4 regions of the Streptomyces sp. NBC_00503 genome follow, and region 1 is predicted to be linked to each of the others. Evidence: riboswitches for the same ligand, from Rfam matches in the RefSeq annotation. Region 1 holds a riboswitch; each other region holds the start of a gene.
What was found. A riboswitch is a leader RNA that binds a small molecule or an ion and turns the genes downstream of it on or off. The one in region 1 is predicted to bind cobalamin.
Positions count from the first base shown of each region.

Region 2: it holds a riboswitch for cobalamin, as region 1 does, so the genes downstream of both, OG490_RS24940 (ribonucleoside-diphosphate reductase subunit alpha) here and metE (5-methyltetrahydropteroyltriglutamate--homocysteine S-methyltransferase) in region 1, are expected to answer to the same signal.
Region 3: it holds a riboswitch for cobalamin, as region 1 does, so the genes downstream of both, OG490_RS08945 (cobalamin biosynthesis protein) here and metE (5-methyltetrahydropteroyltriglutamate--homocysteine S-methyltransferase) in region 1, are expected to answer to the same signal.
Region 4: it holds a riboswitch for cobalamin, as region 1 does, so the genes downstream of both, OG490_RS31375 (ribonucleoside triphosphate reductase) here and metE (5-methyltetrahydropteroyltriglutamate--homocysteine S-methyltransferase) in region 1, are expected to answer to the same signal.

Region 1 covers NZ_CP107855.1:367,319-371,919, reverse strand. Annotated here, with positions in the region: gene OG490_RS01820 (PucR family transcriptional regulator) at 1-219, shown strand, start outside; gene metE (5-methyltetrahydropteroyltriglutamate--homocysteine S-methyltransferase) at 251-2,572, opposite strand; cobalamin riboswitch at 2,706-2,926, opposite strand; partial or broken gene OG490_RS39080 (IS982 family transposase) at 2,948-3,052, opposite strand; partial or broken gene OG490_RS01805 (mannose-6-phosphate isomerase, class I) at 3,368-3,688, opposite strand; gene OG490_RS01800 (glycoside hydrolase family 26 protein) at 4,086-4,601, shown strand, end outside.
Region 2 covers NZ_CP107855.1:5,348,877-5,353,477, forward strand. Annotated here, with positions in the region: gene OG490_RS24940 (ribonucleoside-diphosphate reductase subunit alpha) at 1-2,016, opposite strand, end outside; cobalamin riboswitch at 2,174-2,314, opposite strand; gene OG490_RS24945 (GNAT family N-acetyltransferase) at 2,381-2,878, opposite strand; gene OG490_RS24950 (Uma2 family endonuclease) at 2,957-3,541, shown strand; gene OG490_RS24955 (YbdD/YjiX family protein) at 3,595-3,792, opposite strand; gene OG490_RS24960 (carbon starvation CstA family protein) at 3,789-4,601, opposite strand, start outside.
Region 3 covers NZ_CP107855.1:1,911,338-1,915,938, reverse strand. Annotated here, with positions in the region: partial or broken gene OG490_RS08950 (cobyric acid synthase) at 1-1,529, opposite strand, end outside; gene OG490_RS08945 (cobalamin biosynthesis protein) at 1,526-2,497, opposite strand; cobalamin riboswitch at 2,535-2,685, opposite strand; gene OG490_RS08940 (hypothetical protein) at 2,846-3,067, opposite strand; gene OG490_RS08935 (inorganic phosphate transporter) at 3,096-4,364, opposite strand.
Region 4 covers NZ_CP107855.1:6,881,210-6,885,810, reverse strand. Annotated here, with positions in the region: gene OG490_RS31380 (anaerobic ribonucleoside-triphosphate reductase activating protein) at 1-14, opposite strand, end outside; gene OG490_RS31375 (ribonucleoside triphosphate reductase) at 11-1,840, opposite strand; cobalamin riboswitch at 1,819-1,950, opposite strand; gene OG490_RS31370 (hypothetical protein) at 2,325-2,765, shown strand; gene OG490_RS31365 (GNAT family N-acetyltransferase) at 2,786-3,325, opposite strand; gene OG490_RS31360 (NADP-dependent isocitrate dehydrogenase) at 3,470-4,601, opposite strand, start outside.

The DNA of each region.
Region 1 (4,601 bases):
CAGCCCCATCTCATCGCCACCCTGCGGGAGTTCATCGCCGCCGGGTACCGGCGCGCCGAGGCCGCCGAGGCCCTCACCGTCCACCGCAACACCCTGACCTACCGGTTGGGCCGGATCCGGCTCCTGACCGGCCACGACGCCACCGACCCCACCGAGGCCGGCCGGCTGGCGGCCGCCCTCACCGCCTACGACGCGGTCCGCCGGAGCCGCCAGCGGTGAGGGCCGGGCGATTCGCCCCGGGCGATTCCCGTCAGGGGCGCGGGAGTTCCTCGCGCACGGTACGGGCCGCCGCGACCAGGTGTGCCAAGGAGGCACGGGTCTCGGGCCAACCGCGGGTCTTGAGGCCGCAGTCCGGGTTGACCCACAGCCGCTCGGCCGGGATCGCGGCCAGCCCCTTGCGCAGCAGGGCCGCGGCCTCCTCGGCCGACGGGATCCGGGGCGAGTGGATGTCCCAGACGCCGGGACCCACCTCCCGCGGATATCCGGCGGTGGCCAGTTCACCGGCGACCTGCATGTGCGAGCGGGCCGCCTCCAGGCTGATGACGTCGGCGTCGAGATCGTCGATGGCCCGGATGATGTCGCCGAACTCGGCGTAGCACATGTGCGTATGGATCTGCGTGTCCGGCCGGACCCCGGAGACCGTCAGCCGGAAGGACTCGGTGGCCCACGCCAGATAGGCGCGGTGTCCGGCCGCGCGCAGCGGCAGTGTCTCGCGCAGCGCGGGCTCGTCCACCTGGATCACCGAAGTCCCCGCCGCCTCAAGGTCGTTCACCTCGTCGCGCAGGGCGAGGGCCACCTGCCGGGCGGTGTCCCCGAGGGGCTGGTCATCGCGTACGAAGGACCAGGCGAGCATCGTGACCGGGCCGGTCAGCATGCCCTTGACGGGCTTGGCCGTCTGCGCCTGGGCGTACGAGGTCCAGCGCACGGTCATCGGATCCGGCCGGGAGATGTCCCCGGCGAGCACCGGCGGGCGGACGTAGCGGGTGCCGTACGACTGGACCCAGCCGTGCCGGGTGGCGAGGTAGCCGGTCAGCTGCTCGGCGAAGTACTGCACCATGTCGCTCCGTTCGGGTTCGCCGTGCACCAGGACGTCGATGCCCGCCTTCTCCTGGAAGGCGATCACCTCGCGGATCTCGTCCTTGATCCGCTCCTCGTAGCCGTCCGCGTCGATGACCCCGGCGCGCAGGTCGGCGCGGGCCGTGCGCAGTTCGCCCGTCTGCGGGAAGGAGCCGATCGTCGTGGTGGGCAGCAGCGGGAGCCCCAGCCGGGCGCGCTGGGCCGGCACGCGCTCGGCGTAGGACGGGGAGCGCCGGGTGTCGGCTTCGGTGACGGCCGCCGCGCGGGCCCGTACCGCCGGGTCGTGGGTGAGCGGGGAGTTGGCCCGGGAGGCCAGATCGGCCCGGTTGGCGGCGAGTTCGGCCTGGATGGCACCGGTGCCCTGGGCGAGCCCGCGGGCCAGGGTGGTGATCTCGGCGGTCTTCTGCCGGGCGAAGGCCAGCCAGCGCCGGATCTGCGGGTCGGTGTCCCGCTCGGCGGCGGCGTCCAGCGGAACGTGCAGCAGGGAGCAGGACGCGGCGACGTCCACGCGCCCGGCGAGACCCAGCAGCGTCCCGAGGGTGGCCAGCGACTTCTGGTGGTCGTTGATCCAGATGTTGCGGCCGTTGACCACGCCGGCGACCAGCCGCTTGCCCGGCAGCCCGCCCACCGCCGCCAGATCCGCGAGGTTCCCGGCGGCGGCCCCGGTGAAGTCGAGGGCGAGCCCTTCGACGGGGGCCTTCGCGAGGACCGGGAGGGCCTCTCCGAGCCGGTCGAAGTAGGAGGCGACGAGCAGCTTGGGCCGTTCGGTGAGCGCGCCCAGCTCGCGGTAGGTACGGGCGGCGGCGTTCAGTTCGGCCGGGGTGCGGTCCTGCACCAGGGCGGGCTCGTCGAGCTGCACCCACTCGGCCCCGGCGGCGCGGAGCGCTGCCAGCACCTCGGCGTAGACGGGCAGCAGCCGGTCGAGCAGGGTCAGCGGCTCGAAGCCGTCCGCGACGCCCGGCGCGGGCTTGGCCAGCAGCAGATAGGTCACCGGGCCCACCAGCACGGGCCGGGCGCGGTGCCCGAGCGCGAGGGCTTCCCCGAGCTCCGAGACCTGCTTGGCGGGGTCGGCGGTGAACACCGTATCGGGCCCCAACTCGGGCACGAGGTAGTGGTAGTTCGTGTCGAACCACTTGGTCATCTCCAGCGGCGCCACGTCCTGCGTGCCGCGGGCCATCGCGAAATAGCCGTCGAGCGCGTCGGCCGCCACGGCGGCGCGGTGCCGGGCGGGCACGGCGCCGACCATCACGCTGGTGTCCAGCACGTGGTCGTAGTACGAGAAGTCACCCGTCGGAACCTCGTCGATACCGGCGTCGGCCAGCTGCCGCCAGACCTCCCGGCGCAGCTCCGCGGCGGTCTCCCGCAGCGCGTCGGCGGCGACGCGGCCCTTCCAGTAGCCCTCTACGGCCTTCTTCAGTTCCCGGTTCGGGCCCTGGCGGGGATAGCCGTACACGGTGGCGTGCACGTCGGCGGCCGCGTTGTTCGAGGTGGTCACAGAACTCTCCTTCGCGAGTGTGTCCTAGGACGGACCCCGGTGGACCCGACAGGGCACGCGGACGCGAAGGGATGGCAGAAATGACGCCGACCCGCCCGAGAGGTCACCGGAATCTCCGCGCGAGGACGGTCGTCCTCACGGCGGGCAACGGGCAGGTCTTCGGACTCGCGGGCGCGCCTGCCCCCAGGGCTGACACCTACTGGCCGTCGCTTCCCAGATCCGTCCGGATCCAGTGCGTGTGACGGCGGTCGTTCCCACTCACCGCTGCGGGGCAGTCCCGGATTCCCACCGGGTTCCCTCTTACGACGCCTCCCGCCTGGAGGGCGGGGGCGAACCAGCTGCATGGGCCACACTAGACGAATAAGTCCGATGTGTTCAGTGATCGAATGCGACCGGCGACCGCATGGTCGGGGCGCCGGTCTTGTGGTTGCGCCAGATCGCGGCGTCCATGGCGAGGATGCGATGGGCGACGCGGACGCCTTGGGAGGCGGAGCTCGCGCCCGCGCTTCCCTGCGCACTGTTCGCCCTCCGCCCGATGCGGAGGACGATGGAGGGCATGGGTGAGCACGACTGTCACCTGCACGCCGACGACCGAGGCTGAGGGCACCCAGGCGATGCCGTTGTTTCCCCCGCCTGCTCCCTAGCCTCGGCCGCACCCACGTCGAACTGGTGGGCGGCCCGCTGGACGGCCTTATCAGCCCTTCCCGGATCGGAGAGCCGTGTGGGCGTAGGCCGAACGCCAGGGACGTCGCGCTACGGCCGCAGATTCTCACAGCCGCCTCGAGGGACGGTACGTCAGACCACCACCGTGGCACGGAAGACGGTGCCGGTTTGGGACAGTTCAACCTTTTCGCCCGCCGGTACGAACACCGACTCCCCCGGGGCCAGTGCCAGTTCCCCGGAGACCGGGGAGGTGGCCTTCGGGGAGCCTGCCGTGCACAGAAGGATCTGCGGGGCGGTGTCGGGGAGCACCCGGGGGGCGCCGCCGGGGGCCAGGACGAAGCGGGAGAGGCGGAATTCGTCGATGGGGGTCTCGTAGACCTCTTCGCCGTTGCCCTCGGGGCGCATCACTCCGGGGTCGCTGGGTGCGAAGACGACCACCTTCAGCAGCTCCGGGTTCTCGGGGAGCCGATCGCGATCCCGCACGCCAAGACGGACGCGGTGACCGCCTGACGGTGGGCTGCGCGCGGTCCGACGAGGGCATCGAGTGGGCGCGCTGGACGGGACGAACGCCCGGCCGATGTTCATGATATTGGTGTCGGAAGCGGCCGCCGGGCATGAGCGCGGGCCGTTGTCATGAGGGCCGCCAGGTGGGCCCCACAGCAGATGTGATCCAGTCGACACAGGAAACGTGCATCCATTGCCGGATACCAGTCGTCTGAGTGCACGTTCGACGTGGTCTTTCGGTATCCAGGAGGGGGGGGAGGCAATGATTTATCGGCATCTGAGGCGCCGCAGCGTGCTAGCCGGTGCGGCCGTGACGGTAGTCGGCGGCGCGTTGGGGGCCAGCCTGATGGGAACCTCCCGCGGGCCGTCCGGCTCAGGGCTGCAGACGGACCTGGTCAAGCGGGATCCGCTGGCCACCCCGACGGCGCGGGCTGTTTACGGTCTGCTCGCCGGGCTGGAAGCGGACGCGCGGGCCGGCCGGAGCCGCGGGACGCTCATCGGACAGCATGTCGAGCTGCACAACGAGCTCTACAACGCCCAGTACGGCGACCACCCGGGACTCAAGGTGGCGGGCTACTACTACCGCAAGCCCCAGGACATCTCGGGGAAGCTGCCCGCGTTCCTGGAAGTGGACCTCGGCCCCGGCTACCAGGAGGAGGGCTGGGGTGTGGGAGAGCCGCGGGACTACTCGCGGGCAGCCTGGCCCGCCCGCCGTGAGCACTGGACTTACACCAACGACGCCGTGGACCTCGCCCTGGGCGTGTGGCGCGGCCTGCCCAGGGCAGCCGACGGTTCGTACAACCCCGGCGGGACCGAGCAGCTGTGGAACGGGACAAAGGCCGCGCTGCCCGGCAACGGGGGC
Region 2 (4,601 bases), 5.0 Mb from region 1:
GTCGCGCAGCGCCTCGCGGGTCTGGGCGTCCCAGACGCCGAGCCGCTTGAGCTCCTGCACCAGGTAGCCGTTGACCTGGAGGAACTCCCCGCTCAGCGTCTCGCGCTTGAAGAGGTTGGAGACCTGCGGCTCGATGCACTCGTACACGCCCGCGATGGAGGCGATGGTGGCCGTCGGGGCGATGGCCAGGAGCAGGGAGTTGCGCATCCCGGACTTCGCGACCCGGGCGCGCAGCGCGTCCCAGCGCTCCGGCCAGTTCAGCTCGACGTCGTAGTGGTCGGGGTGCAGGACCCCGCGGGCGGTACGGGTCTGCTCCCAGGCGGGGAGCGGGCCGCTGCGCTCGGCCAGGTCGCACGAGGCCTCGTACGCGGCGAGCATGATGCGCTCGGAGAGCTTGGTGGACAGGGCCTTCGCCTCGGCGGAGTCGAAGGGCAGCTTCAGCTGGAAGAAGACGTCCTGGAGGCCCATCGCGCCCAGGCCCACCGGGCGCCAGCGGGCGTTGGAGCGGCCGGCCTGCTCGGTCGGGTAGAAGTTGATGTCCACGACGCGGTCGAGGAAGGTGACCGCCGTGCGGACGGTCTCGTCCAGGCGCTCCCAGTCGATGTCGCCGGTCTCGGCGAGCACGAAGGCGCCGAGGTTGACCGAGCCGAGGTTGCAGACGGCGGTCTCGCCGTCGTTGGTGACCTCGATGATCTCGGTGCACAGGTTCGAGGAGTGGACGACGGTGCCCGGCTCCGCGGTCTGGTTGGCCGTGCGGTTGGAGGCGTCCTTGAAGGTCATCCAGCCCTGGCCGGTCTGCGCGAGGGTGCGCATCATCCGGCCGTACAGGTCGCGGGCGGGGATGGTCTTGCGGGCCAGGCCGCCGGCCTCGGCCTTGCGGTAGGCGGCGTCGAACTCGTCGCCCCACAGGTCGACGAGGTCGGGGACGTCGGCCGGGGAGAACAGCGACCAGTCGGCGTCGGCGTTCACGCGGCGCATGAACTCGTCCGGCACCCAGTGGGCCAGGTTGAGGTTGTGGGTGCGGCGCTGGTCCTCGCCGGTGTTGTCACGGAGCTCCAGGAACTCCTCGATGTCGGCGTGCCAGGTCTCCAGGTAGACGGCCGCGGCGCCCTTGCGGCGGCCGCCCTGGTTCACAGCGGCGACGGAGGCGTCCAGCGTCTTGAGGAACGGCACGATGCCGTTGGAGTGGCCGTTGGTGCCGCGGATCAGGGAGCCGCGGGCGCGGATGCGCGAGTAGGACAGGCCGATGCCGCCGGCGTGCTTGGAGAGGCGGGCGACCTGGTGGTAGCGGTCGTAGATGGAGTCGAGCTCGTCCAGCGGGGAGTCCAGCAGGTAGCAGGAGGACATCTGCGGGTGCCGGGTGCCGGAGTTGAAGAGCGTGGGGGAGGACGGCAGGTAGTCCAGGCGGCTCATCAGCCGGTAGAGGGAGGCGACTTCCTCGACGGCCGCGATGCTCTCGTTCTCGGCGAGGCCGCAGGCCACGCGCAGCATGAAGAACTGCGGGGTCTCGATGACCTGGCGGGTGATCGGGTGGCGCAGCAGGTAGCGGCTGTGCAGGGTGCGCAGGCCGAAGAAGCCGAAGCGGTCGTCGGCGCCCTCGGTGAGCGCGTGCTCGACCAGCGCGTCGAGGCGGTTCGCGTGGAGCCGTACGAAGTCTGCGGTGCGGTCGGCGATCAGGCCCTCGCGGTGGCCCACCTCGACGGAGCCGGAGAACGAGAGGGAGCCCTGGCCGGCGGCCTCGTCGCGGACGGCGAGCGTCAGCAGGCGGGCGGCGAGCCGGGAGTACGCCGGGTCCTCGGAGATCAGGCCGGCGGCCGCCTCGGTGGCGAGCGTGCGCAGCTCCGCCTCGTCGGCGGCGGCGCTGCGGCCGCGCAGGGCGGCGGCGGCGACCCGGCCGGGGTCGGTGTCGGGCAGATCGGCGGTCAGCTCGGTGAGCGTGCGCAACAGCGCGGCCCCCGGACCCTCGTAGGCGGACGGGTCGGACTCGGCGCGCGGTGCGGAAGGCGCGATGGTCACGGGGGGAGCTCTCCCTCGCTCGGCTCCGGGAACACCGCTGGTGCGGGGCGCGAGGGGGCGCACGCGGGGGAGTGCGGGCCTGGCAGGGCACGCATACGCCACGTGACGTCCACCGGCCCAACCGCGAGGCCCGGACGAATCGGCACCCGGGTCGGTCGATCCGGGCGCACTGTCGACAGGTCCTCGGACTTGTGGATGCCCTCCGACCAGGTTCGACCAGGTCCGGGCATTTCATACCGTTGCGGGACAGTTCCGGATTCTCACCGGATTCCCCTGCGACGACAGCGAGGTCGAGCATACATGTGGGGGCCACCGCTTGCGGTAGCCCCCACATGTTGTGTCGCTCGTCGGTGGTGGCGCGCCGTTACAGCTCGACGCGGTAGGTGAGCAGGGGAAGGCCGGGGACCGGGTACCAGTCGCGCTCCGGGGTCCGGACGAAGCCCAGCCGGTGGTAGATCCGGTGTGCCCCCAGCATCTTCTCCGTGGTCGACAGCGCCAGGTGGGTCACGCCCTCCAGCTCCCGGGCGCGGGCCATGCAGGCGCGCACCAGGGCCTCGCCGGCGCCCCGGCCGCGGGCCTCGGGGGAGACGGCCAGCATCCGGAACTCCGCCTCGTGGGGGCCGGCGATCTGGGCGAGGGGGCTGCCGGGAGGGGCGAAGGTCACATTGCCGAGCAGCGTGCCCTCGTACTCCGCGACGATCACTTCGGCGTCGGCGGCCCGGCCGGCGACGTCGCGCAGCCGGTCCAGGTAGGGGTCGTCCTCGGCGAAGTCCAGCAGGTCGTCGCCGAGGTAGGCCTGTGCGGTGAGCTCGCCCAGCTCTTCGTATTCGGCGGCCGTTGCCGCCCTGATGACGATGTCCATGCGGTCGAGTGTGCAATACGGGTGTCGGTGCCCGGCGCTATCGTCGGAGGCAGCACCGTCGATGAAGGTGAGCGAGGCATGACCGTGATGACCGACAGGCCCCACATGCTGACCGAGGACTTCGAGGCCGTCGCGCGCATAGCGGCTCGCGAGCGAGTGGGCACACGGTTGGAGTTCATCGACGGGGTGATCAGGAGCAAGGCCATGCCGGACGGCGACCACCAGATGATCATCCAGTGGCTCACCCGGATCTGCATGCAGCATCGGCCCGAGCTCTGGCTGCACCCCGGGCAGGGGATCAAAGCGCAGGAGTACCGGGCAGGCAGGGCGATCCCGGATGCGGCGCTCGCACCCTCCGAGGCATTCGTCGGGCAGGGGGACTGGGTCGACCCGGATTCGATTCTCATGGTCGTCGAGGTGACTTCCTGGGACTCTGACACCCACCGGCGGGACCACGTCGAAAAGCCGCGCGCCTACGCGGAGACAGGCATCCCGCTGTATCTGCTGGTCGACCGGGCCAAGTGCGAGATCTCCGTCTACAGCGAGCCGGCGGGGCGGCGGTACGAGACGGTCCGCACCGTTCCGTACGGCAAGGACGTCGAGTTGCCCGACCCCGTCGGCATCACCCTCCAGACCGAGCCTCTCAAGGACTGGGTGCGCTGAGCATTTCGAAGGGCCCCACCGATGGAACTCGGCGGGGCCCTTCCAGGTGCCGTTCAGCAGCAGCGGAAGCCCTCGCGGGGGTCCGCCTCGCGCGCGTCCGTGCGGGCGCGCTCGAATTCGCGGCGGGTCGGAACCTCCGCCTCCGGGTCGTGCGTGCGGGCGTGAGCCACGTAGCGGTCGTACGCCGCCTCGCCCGAGAACTCCCGTACGAAGTACCGGGCCCGGCCCAGCGCGTGGCGAAGGCCCGTCACGCGACCGGTTCCTTCACGCGGCCCCCGCCCGAGTCGAGTCCGGCGGCGGCGAGCTCCGCGCGTTCCTCGGCGGTCGGGATCAGCCCGGCCGGGGCGATGATCCGGGACTCCTCCCACGGGGTCTCGGCCAGGGTGACGGACTCCGGCTTGCGGACGGCGTTGATGCAGGTCCGGGCGGCGTCGAGCAGGACGATGATGATCAGCAGTGCGAAGAGCACCGAGAGGACCCCGTCCACCGTGGCGTTGGTGACCACGGTGTGCATCTCGTCCATGTTCTTGGCGGGCTTGAGGATCTTGCCGGCGTCGATGCCGTCCTGGTAGAGGTCCCGCTGCGCGAAGAAGCCGATCTTCGCGTTGTCGGAGAAGATCTTCTGGTAGCTGGCGGTGAGGGTGACTGCCACGTCCCACGCCAGCGGAACGCCCGTCACCCAGGCCCACTTGAGCCGGCCCGACTTGACCAGCAGCGTGGTGCAGACGGCCAGGGCGACCGCCGCGAGCAGCTGGTTCGCGATTCCGAACAGCGGGAAGAGCTGGTTGATGCCGCCCAGCGGGTCCTTGACGCCGACCCACAGGAAGTAGCCCCAGCCGCCGACGACGACCGCGCTGGCGAGCCAGACGCCGGGCTTCCAGCTGATGTCCTTGAAGGACTTGTGCACGTTGCCGAGGGTGTCCTGGAGCATGAACCGGCCCACGCGGGTGCCCGCGTCGACCGTGGTCAGGATGAACAGGGCCTCGAACATGATGGCGAAGTGGTACCAGAAGGCCTTCATCGAGGAGCCGCCGACCACGGTGGAGAAGATCTCCGACAT
Region 3 (4,601 bases), 1.5 Mb from region 1:
GAGGGGGCTCCGTCTTCGATCAGGCGCAGCAGCGCAGCGGTATCGGCGTGTTCCTCGATCAGGTCGCCGAGCAGGTCGAGCTGTTCCTCCCGCAGCGTGCCGAAGGAGGTGTCCGGAGCCGGGATGAATCGGCGGCCCGCCGCAGCCGCCACCTCACGCAGGAACGCCCGGCGGAAGCCGTCCGACTCCAGTGAGCCGTGCCAGTGCGTGCCCCACACCTCTCCGACCCGGCAGCCGTCCAGGAAGGGGGTCCCGCCCAGGACTTCGGCCACGCCGTGGTGGATCTCGTAGCCCTCGACGGACTCGCCCAGCGCCGAACCCACGGGCCGCGCCAGGATCTTCTCCCGCTCGAAGCGGACGCGCACCGGCAGCAGCCCGAGCCCGGGCACGGAGCCCGCCTTCGACTCGACCTCGTCCTCGATGTGTTCGCCCAGCACCTGGAAGCCTCCGCAGATCCCCAGCACCGGCCGCCCCTCGGCGGCCCGCCGCGCCAGCGCGTCCGCGAGCCCGCGCTCCCGCAGCCAGGCGAGGGCCTTCACCGTGCCGCGGGTGCCGGGTACGACGACCAGGTCCGCGTCTGCCAGCTCCTCGGCCCGGTCCACGAACCGCACCACCACCCCCGGCTCCGCCGCGAGCGCGTCCACGTCCGTGAAGTTCGACATCAGCGGGACCGCGCACACCGCGACCCGCAGCACGTCCTCGCCTACGGGCGGGGCGACCACGGATTCCCGTACCGCACCCCGCAGGGAGACCCGCAGGCCGTCCTCCTCGTCGATGCCCAGACCGTGCTGGAAGGGCAGCACCCCGTACGTCGCACGCCCCGTCAGGCCCCGCAGCATCTCCATGCCGGGCTCCAGCAGGCTGACGTCGCCGCGGAACTTGTTGACCAGGTAGCCCGCGATCAGCGACTGGTCCTCGGGCGACAGCAGCGCCGTGGTGCCGAAGAAGGAGGCGAAGACCCCGCCCCGGTCGATGTCGCCGACCACGACGACGGGGAACCGCGCGGCGCGCGCGATCCCCATGTTGACGATGTCGGTGCGCCGCAGGTTGATCTCGGCCGGGCTGCCCGCCCCCTCGCAGATCACGGCGTCATACGTGCCCCGCAACTGCTCCAGGCAGTCCGTCACGATGCCGAGCAACTGCTCCTGGCGGCCGCCGTGCAGTGCTTTTCCGGGGGACGACCCCCCAGCCCCCCCGAAGAACCCGCGGGCGCTCATCTCGCCCACCGGCTTGCCCAGCAGCACCACCTGGCTGCTGCGGTCACTGCCGGGCTTGAGCAGCACCGGGTTCATCAGCGCGGTCGGCTCCACGCGCGCGGCCTGCGCCTGCATGGCCTGCGCCCGGCCGATCTCCGCGCCCTCCCGGGTCACGAAGGAGTTCAGCGACATGTTCTGCGCCTTGAACGGAGCCACCTTCACCCCGCTGCGCGCCAGCCACCGGCAGATGCCGGCCGTGACCACGCTCTTGCCCGCGTCCGATGTCGTACCGGCGACGAGGAGTCCCCCGCCGCGCTTCGCGCCGCTGCTCATGCGCGCCGCCCCTTCTTCTTGCGGGAGTTCGTACGGGAGACCAGCGTCCGGACTGCCACGCAGGCACCCAGCGCCGCCCATGTCACCTGCCGCGAAAGCCTGACCGCCCGCTCGATGTCGGCGACCTCCACCGGCCGCCCCGCCGCTCCGTTGAGCACGGCCCGGTGCTCGATGCGGCCCCCGTACGCCAGGGTCCCGCCGAGGCGGACGCCGAGCGCCCCGGCGAAGGAGGATTCCACCGGCCCCGCGTTCGGGCTCGGGTGCTTGGCGGCGTCCGCGCGCCAGGCCCGTACGGCTCCCCGCCGGTCGGGTCCGGCCAGTACGGCGGCCAGGGCCGTCAGCCGGGCGCCCGGCCAGCCCGCCAGGTCGTCGAGGCGGGCGGAGGCCCAGCCGTAGCGCAGGTAGCGGGGGGACTTGTGGCCGACCATCGCGTCCAGGGTGTTCACGGCACGGAAGGCCAGCAGCCCGGGGACGCCGCCGACGGCGCCCCACACCAGGGCCCCGACCACCGCGTCGGAGGTGTTCTCGGCGACCGACTCCACGACGGCGCGGGCCATCTGCTGTTCGTCCAGGGCCTGCGGGTCGCGCCCGCACAGGTGCGGCAGCCGCTCGCGGGCCGTCTCGGCGTCCCCGGCGGCCAGCGCCCCGCCGATGGCGCGGGCTTCGCGGCCCAGCGAGGTGCCGCCCACGACGGACCAGGTGGCGGCGGCGGTCAGGGCTATGCGGGCGGCGGCGGGCCGGGAGCGCACGGCGCGGGCGCCCAGTGCGCCGATGGCGGCCGCGCCCCCGGCGCACACCAGGGTGTGCAGGGCGCCGCGGGCGCGGTCGTCGCGCCACAGGGCGCGTTCGACCGCGGCGGCGGCTCGTCCGAAGGCGGCCACGGGGTGCCCTCGGCGCGGATCCCCGAGGATCCGGTCGCCGATCAGGCCGGCCGTGGCGCCGTACGCGAAGACGCGATCGGCACGCATGGTGGCAGGTATGTCCTCACTCAGGGTCCGCGCCCTGGTTCGACGTGTCCGGCGGCGAGAGTTCCTGGCTCCCGGTCGCACTCGGCTGGAGCGCTCCGGTGACAGTGGCGGGACCGCGCCGGATTCGCACCGGACTTCCTCTCCATGCCGCCGTATTGGCTCGGGCAGTCCACCACGCACCGCGAAGGCCCGTCAACTCGCCGTTGACCTGCGTCGGGGGCGCCGGGACGGCGGGCTCGGGGGAGCCGGGACGGCCGGGCCGGGTGCGCCGGGAGGGCCCCCCGGGCACGCGAAAGCTCCCCCCGGGGGAAACCCGGAGGGAGCGTTCGCAAGGGGGTGCCCGGTGTCTCAGGCGACGATCAGGTAGATCCCGTAGCTCACGGCCGCCGCGCAGAGCGCGAAGCAGGCGTAGGCGCCGGTACGGGCCAGGGTGGCGGCGCCGCCCTGCTCCGTGGCGGCCTCGTGCTTGGACAGGCCCATGAGACCGAGGGTGAACAGGGTCACGAGGACGACGGTGGCGGTGAGGCTGACCCCGAAGACGGAGCCGAGTGCTGCCCAGTCGATCTTCATACTGCGGATTCCTCTGTCGTTCTCGGGGTCAGACCGCCGCGGCCGGAGCCGCGGGGGTCGCCGGGGCGGCCGGGATGGTGGCCTTGAGGGCTTCGTCCGTCACCGCGGCGGTCGTGCCGGCGGTGCCCGCGAGCGGCGGGACGGCGACGGCGGCCATGGCCGTGGTGACCACGCCGGGCTCCTCGGCGGCGGCCGGGGCCACCTCGTTGACGTTGGTGTGGTCGACGACCTGGCGGCGCGAGATGAACCAGATGGCCACGCAGGAGGCGACCAGGAAGACCGCGACGGCGGTGACGCCGATGTCACCGGTGCGCATGACCAGCTCGGCGCCGGAGGCGACGAGGGCCGCGGCGGGCAGGGTCAGGCCCCACGCGATGAACATGCGGGTGGCGGTGGACCAGCGGACCACACCGCCCTTGCGGCCCAGGCCCGAGCCCATGACGGCGCCGGAGCACGCGTGGGTGGTGGAGAGGGAGAAGCCGAGGTGCGAGGAGGCCAGGATGACGCTGGCGGCCGAGGTCTGGGCGGCGAAGCCCTGCTGCGGCTGCAGGTCGGTCAGGCCGCTGCCCATGGTGCGGATGATGCGCCAGCCGCCCAGGTAGGTGCCCATCGCGATGGCCATGCCGGCGGAGACGATGACCCAGACCGGCGGGTTGGAGCCGGGGGCGATGGCACCGCCGGCGACGAGCGCCAGGGTGATGATGCCCATCGTCTTCTGCGCGTCGTTGGTGCCGTGCGCGAGGGAGACGAGGCCGGCGGAGGCGATCTGACCGGCGCGGTAGCCCTTGGCCGAGGTCTTCTCGCCCATGCCCTTGCCGACCTTGTACGTGACCTTCGCGGCCAGGTACGCGGCGATGCCGGCGACGATCGGAGCGGCGATCGCGGGGATCAGCACCTTGGTGACGACGACACTGCCGTTGACCGCACCCATGCCGGCCGAAGCGACCGCGGCACCGATCAGACCGCCCATGAGGGCGTGCGAGGAGCTGGAGGGCAGTCCGACCAGCCAGGTGACGAGGTTCCAGAGGATCGCGCCGACCAGTGCGGCGAAGATGACCTCCGGCTGGATGCCTTCCTCGTTGACCAGGCCCTTGGAGATCGTCTTGGCGACCTCCACGGACATGAAAGCGCCGACGAGGTTGAGCACGGCGGACATGGCCACCGCGGTCTTGGGCTTGAGGGCGCCGGTCGAGATGGTGGTGGCCATCGCGTTGGCCGTGTCGTGAAAACCGTTCGTGAAATCGAACACGAGAGCGGTGATGATCACGATCCCGAGGAGAAGCGTTATGTGCTCCATTTACCCAGGCTTCTGTTTGACGTCAGTGGTTCGTGGACCGTAGGCAACCTGAATGAACGGAAGGTGAACTGGCGGGGGTCGTACGGTGTATCGATCCGGCACCGGATCGGGACCTTCGTCCTGTTAAAGCCGTGGATCCCTCCATTGATGCACGTCACGGGCGGGTCCGCGCCCGCCCCGGGACGGGACTTCCGGTAGGTTCCGCCGCGCGGACGGGCCGGGGAAGAGACCCAGATC
Region 4 (4,601 bases), 6.5 Mb from region 1:
CCGACGGGGGTCACACGGCCGCCTTGAAGTGGACGCGCTCGGCCTGCTCGCCCTTCTTGCCGATGTTGAAGGAGGACACCGGGCGGTGGTACCCCATGACCCGGGTCCAGACCTCGCACACCGCGCCGCAGTCGGGGCACTCGGGCTGCTCCCCGGCGAGGTAGCCGTGGTCGGCGCAGATGGAGAAGGTCGGGGTGACGGTCAGGTACGGGAGCCGGAAGTTCTCCAGCGATCGCCGGACCAGCTTGCGGCAGGCCTCCGCCGTCGGGATCCGCTCGGGGGTGTACAGGTGCAGGACGGTTCCGCCCGTGTACTTGCCCTGGAGTTCGTCCTGCCGCTCCAGCGCCTCGAAGGGGTCGTCGGTCCATCCGACGGGCAGCTGGGAGGAGTTGGTGTAGTACGGGTTGGCTTCGGTGCCGGCCTGGAGGATCCCGGGGAAGCGGGCCCGGTCCTCCTTCGCGAAGCGGTACGTGGTGCCCTCGGCCGGGGTGGCCTCCAGGTTGTAGAGGTGGCCGGTGCTCTCCTGGAAGTCGACCATCCGGGCCCGGACCCGGTCCAGCAGCCGGACCGCGAGGGCGTGGCCTCCGGGTGCGGTGATGTCGTACGCGTCCCCGCTGAAGTTGCGGATCATCTCGTTGATCCCGTTGACCCCGATGGTGGAGAAGTGGTTGCGCAGGGTGCCCAAGTACCGCTTGGTGTAGGGGAAGAGACCGCCGTCGATCAGCTCCTGGACGGTGGTCCGCTTGAGTTCGAGGCTGTCCTTGGCCAGTGCGCACAGCCGGTCCACCTCGGCCAGCAGCCCCGGTTCGTCACCGGCGTACGAGTGCCCGAGGCGGGCGCAGTTGAGGGTGACCACCCCGAGCGAACCGGTCTGCTCGGCGCTGCCGAAGAGGCCGTTGCCGCGCCTGAGCAACTCGGTCAGGTCGAGTTGGAGGCGGCAGCACATGGAGCGGACCATGTTCGGCTCGAGCTCGGAGTTGATGAAGTTCTGGAAGTACGGGAGCCCGTACTTGGCCGTCATCGCGAAGAGCCGCTCGGCGTTCTCGCTCTCCCAGGGGAAGTCCCGGGTGATGTTGTACGTCGGGATGGGGAAGGTGAACACCCGCCCGGCGGCGTCCCCTTCGGTCATCACCTCGATGTACGCCCGGTTGATCAGGTCCATTTCGGCCTGGAGCTCGCCGTAGGTGAAGGCGACCTCCTCGCCGCCGACGACCGGGATCTGCTCGCGCAGGTCCTCGGGGCAGGTCCAGTCGAAGGTGAGGTTGGTGAAGGGGGTCTGGGTGCCCCAGCGCGAGGGCACGTTCAGATTGTGGACCAGCTCCTGGATGCACTGCCTGACCTGCGGGTACGTCATCGCGTCGAGGCGGACGTAGGGGGCGAGGTACGTGTCGAAGGAGGAGAAGGCCTGGGCGCCCGCCCATTCGTTCTGCAGGGTGCCCAGGAAGTTCACGATCTGGCCCACGGCCGAGGAGAGGTGCCGGGGCGGGGCGGAGTCGATCTGCCCGGGGACCCCGTTGAAGCCCTCGGTCAGCAGGGTGCGCAGGGACCATCCGGCGCAGTAGCCGGAGAGCATGTCCAGGTCGTGGATGTGGAGGTCGCCCTCGCGGTGGGCGCGGGCCACGTCGGCGGGGTAGACCTGCTCCAGCCAGTAGTTCGCGGTGATCTTGCCCGCCGCGTTGAGGATGAGGCCGCCGAGCGAGTAGCCCTGGTTGGCGTTGGCGTTCACCCGCCAGTCCCGGCGGTCCAGGTATTCGGTCACGGTCTCTACGGCATCGACGACAGCAGTCACGGCAGCCCTCCCACGAGGCTCGGCACGGAAGTACGGAACACGGGCCGGCAGGGGTCGGACTCGTCCACCCGAGGTGGACACAACCGTTGCGGGGCAGTCCCGGATTCACACCGGATTCCCTGATGACTCGGTCGGGGCGGACCTGCGCGAACATGCGCGCAAACAAGCAGAGCCCCGCCGAACCGGCAGAGCCAACACTACATATAGATGCCAGCAGTACTTGCAACCACTACATATTGGGTGGCGAAGGTCCCGGGGCAGGGGCCTTCCGACCCTGACGCGGGATCGACTTCGGCCACTGACGGACGGCGGCGACGGGCAGGCGACGGACAGGCGATGCGCAGGCAAATGGACAAAGGCATGCCGTCTGTACAACTGCGGCGATCAAGGGGCGCCGCGGGCCTTTCAGCGGAATAGGGAATTCCCCTGGCCTTCCGGCGGAAGTGGCGCATAATCATCTTCATGCGGCTTGAAACAACCCTCTTGCCGCGTAGGTCACGTATGCATGGGGGGCATCGTGCCGATGAGGAATTCCATGGGCGCCGGCACGTTTCCGGCGACGTCCGCAGAGCTTTCCCGCCTGCTCACCGCCGTACGGCGGGGCAGGGTGGTCACCGTCACCGGACGGCTCCGGGGGCCCCGGAGCCTGCTGGTGCGGGAGATCGGGGAACGGCTCGCGTCCAACTTCTACGACGGGGTGGCCGTGGTCACCCTGGACCACCGCTTCGGGGTCCGCGACCTGACGGCCGCGCTGGGCTGCGTACCGGGCATGCCGTTCCTGCCGTACGGCACGGTGAACGCGGCTTCGTGGCTGGCCGAGCGCGACATGCTGCTCGTCCTCGACGGCTGCGACCACCTCGCGTCCGAGACGCTGGCCTGGCTGCGCGAACTGCTCGGCGCGGCCCCGGGCCTGCGGATCCTGGCGGCCGGACGCCACCCGCTGGGCATGCCTCAGGAGCGGGTCCACCCACTCTGAACCCGCTCCGTCCGGGCGCCCTACGCTGCGGCGGCCCGCCAGTCCTCGACCATCAGCCCCATCACCACCTCGTCCAGGAACTCCCCGCACACCCAGGCCGACCCGCGCAGGGTCCCTTCCAGAGCGAATCCGTTCGCGCTCGCGGCCCGGATCATGGCGGCATTGTCGGCCAGGGTGTCCACCTGGAGCCGGTGCAGCCCGCGCACGGAGAACCCGTAGCGGCACAGCAGCCGCACGACGTCCTCGCCCAGCCCGCGGCCCCGACTGCCGGGGCGCAGGGAAATCCCGAGGTGTGCGGAGCGGTTGTGCGCGTCGATGGACCAGAGCAGCGCCTCGCCCGCCAACTCGCCGGTGGCGCGCTCCACCACGGAGAAGAAGGCGACGTCGTCGGAGGGTTCGCGCGGTTCGTACGGGGAGTGCCCGCTCGCCGCGCCCACCGGCCGCCAGGGCCGGGTGTCGCCGCGCGAACGCGTCACGACGTCCTCGTACAGCTCCGCGTGGAGCACGGGCACGTCGTCGGTGTGCCGGGCACGCAGCTCGGCCAATTCTCCTTGGATCATGGGCTCTTACTAGTCCCCGCGCGGCCGGGTCCACAACCGGGTTTCCACGGCCGGGCACGGGACACGGGTCAGCCCCGGCCGACGACTGCCGACCGGGGCTGACCCGCGGTGCTGTGGAGCGGTGGTGCTGTGGAGCGGTGAACCTCAGCCGAGGAGCGCGAGCGCCTCGTTCAGCGTCGCGGACGGCCGCATGATCGCCGCGGCCTTGGCGGCGTCGGGCTGGTAGTAGCCGCCGATGTCGACCGGGGAGCCCTGGACGGCGATGAGCTCGCCGACGATCTTCTCCTCGGACTCGGCCAGCGACTTGGCCAGCGCGTCGAACGCGGCGGCCAGCTTCGGGTCCTCGGTCTGGCGCGACAGCTCCTGCGCCCAGTACAGGGCGAGGTAGAAGTGGCTGCCGCGGTTGTCGATGCCGCCCAGCTTGCGGCTCGGCGACTTGTCCTCGTTGAGGAAGGTGCCGGTCGCACGGTCCAGGGTGTCCGCGAGGACCTGGGCGCGGGCGTTGCCGGTGGTGGTGGCGAGGTGCTCGAAGGAGACGGCCAGCGCGAGGAACTCGCCGAGCGAGTCCCAGCGGAGGTAGTTCTCCTTGACGAGCTGCTGCACGTGCTTCGGGGCGGAGCCGCCGGCGCCCGTCTCGAAGAGGCCGCCGCCGTTCATCAGCGGGACGACCGACAGCATCTTGGCGCTGGTGCCCAGCTCCAGGATCGGGAAGAGGTCGGTCAGGTAGTCGCGCAGCACGTTGCCGGTCACCGAGATGGTGTCCTCGCCGCGGCGGATGCGCTCCAGGGAGTACGCGGTGGCCTCGACCGGGGACAGGATCTTGATGGTCAGACCGTCGGTGTCGTGGTCCGCGAGGTACGTCTTGACCTTGGCGATCAGCTGCGCGTCGTGCGCGCGGCCCTCGTCGAGCCAGAAGACGGCCGGGACGCCGGTGGCGCGGGCGCGGGTGACGGCGAGCTTGACCCAGTCCTGGATCGGCGCGTCCTTGGTCTGGCAGGCGCGGAAGATGTCGCCGGCGGCGACCTCCTGCTCCAGGACCGTGGTGCCCGAGGCGTCGACGAGGCGGACGATACCGGCGGTGGCCAGCTCGAAGGTCTTGTCGTGGCTGCCGTACTCCTCGGCCTTCTGGGCCATGAGGCCGACGTTCGGCACCGAGCCCATCGTGGACGGGTCGTACGCGCCGTGCGCGCGGCAGTCGTCGATGACGACCTGGTAGACGCCGGCGTAGCTGCTGTCCGGGAGGACGGCGAGGGTGTCGGCCTCGGCGCCGTCCGGG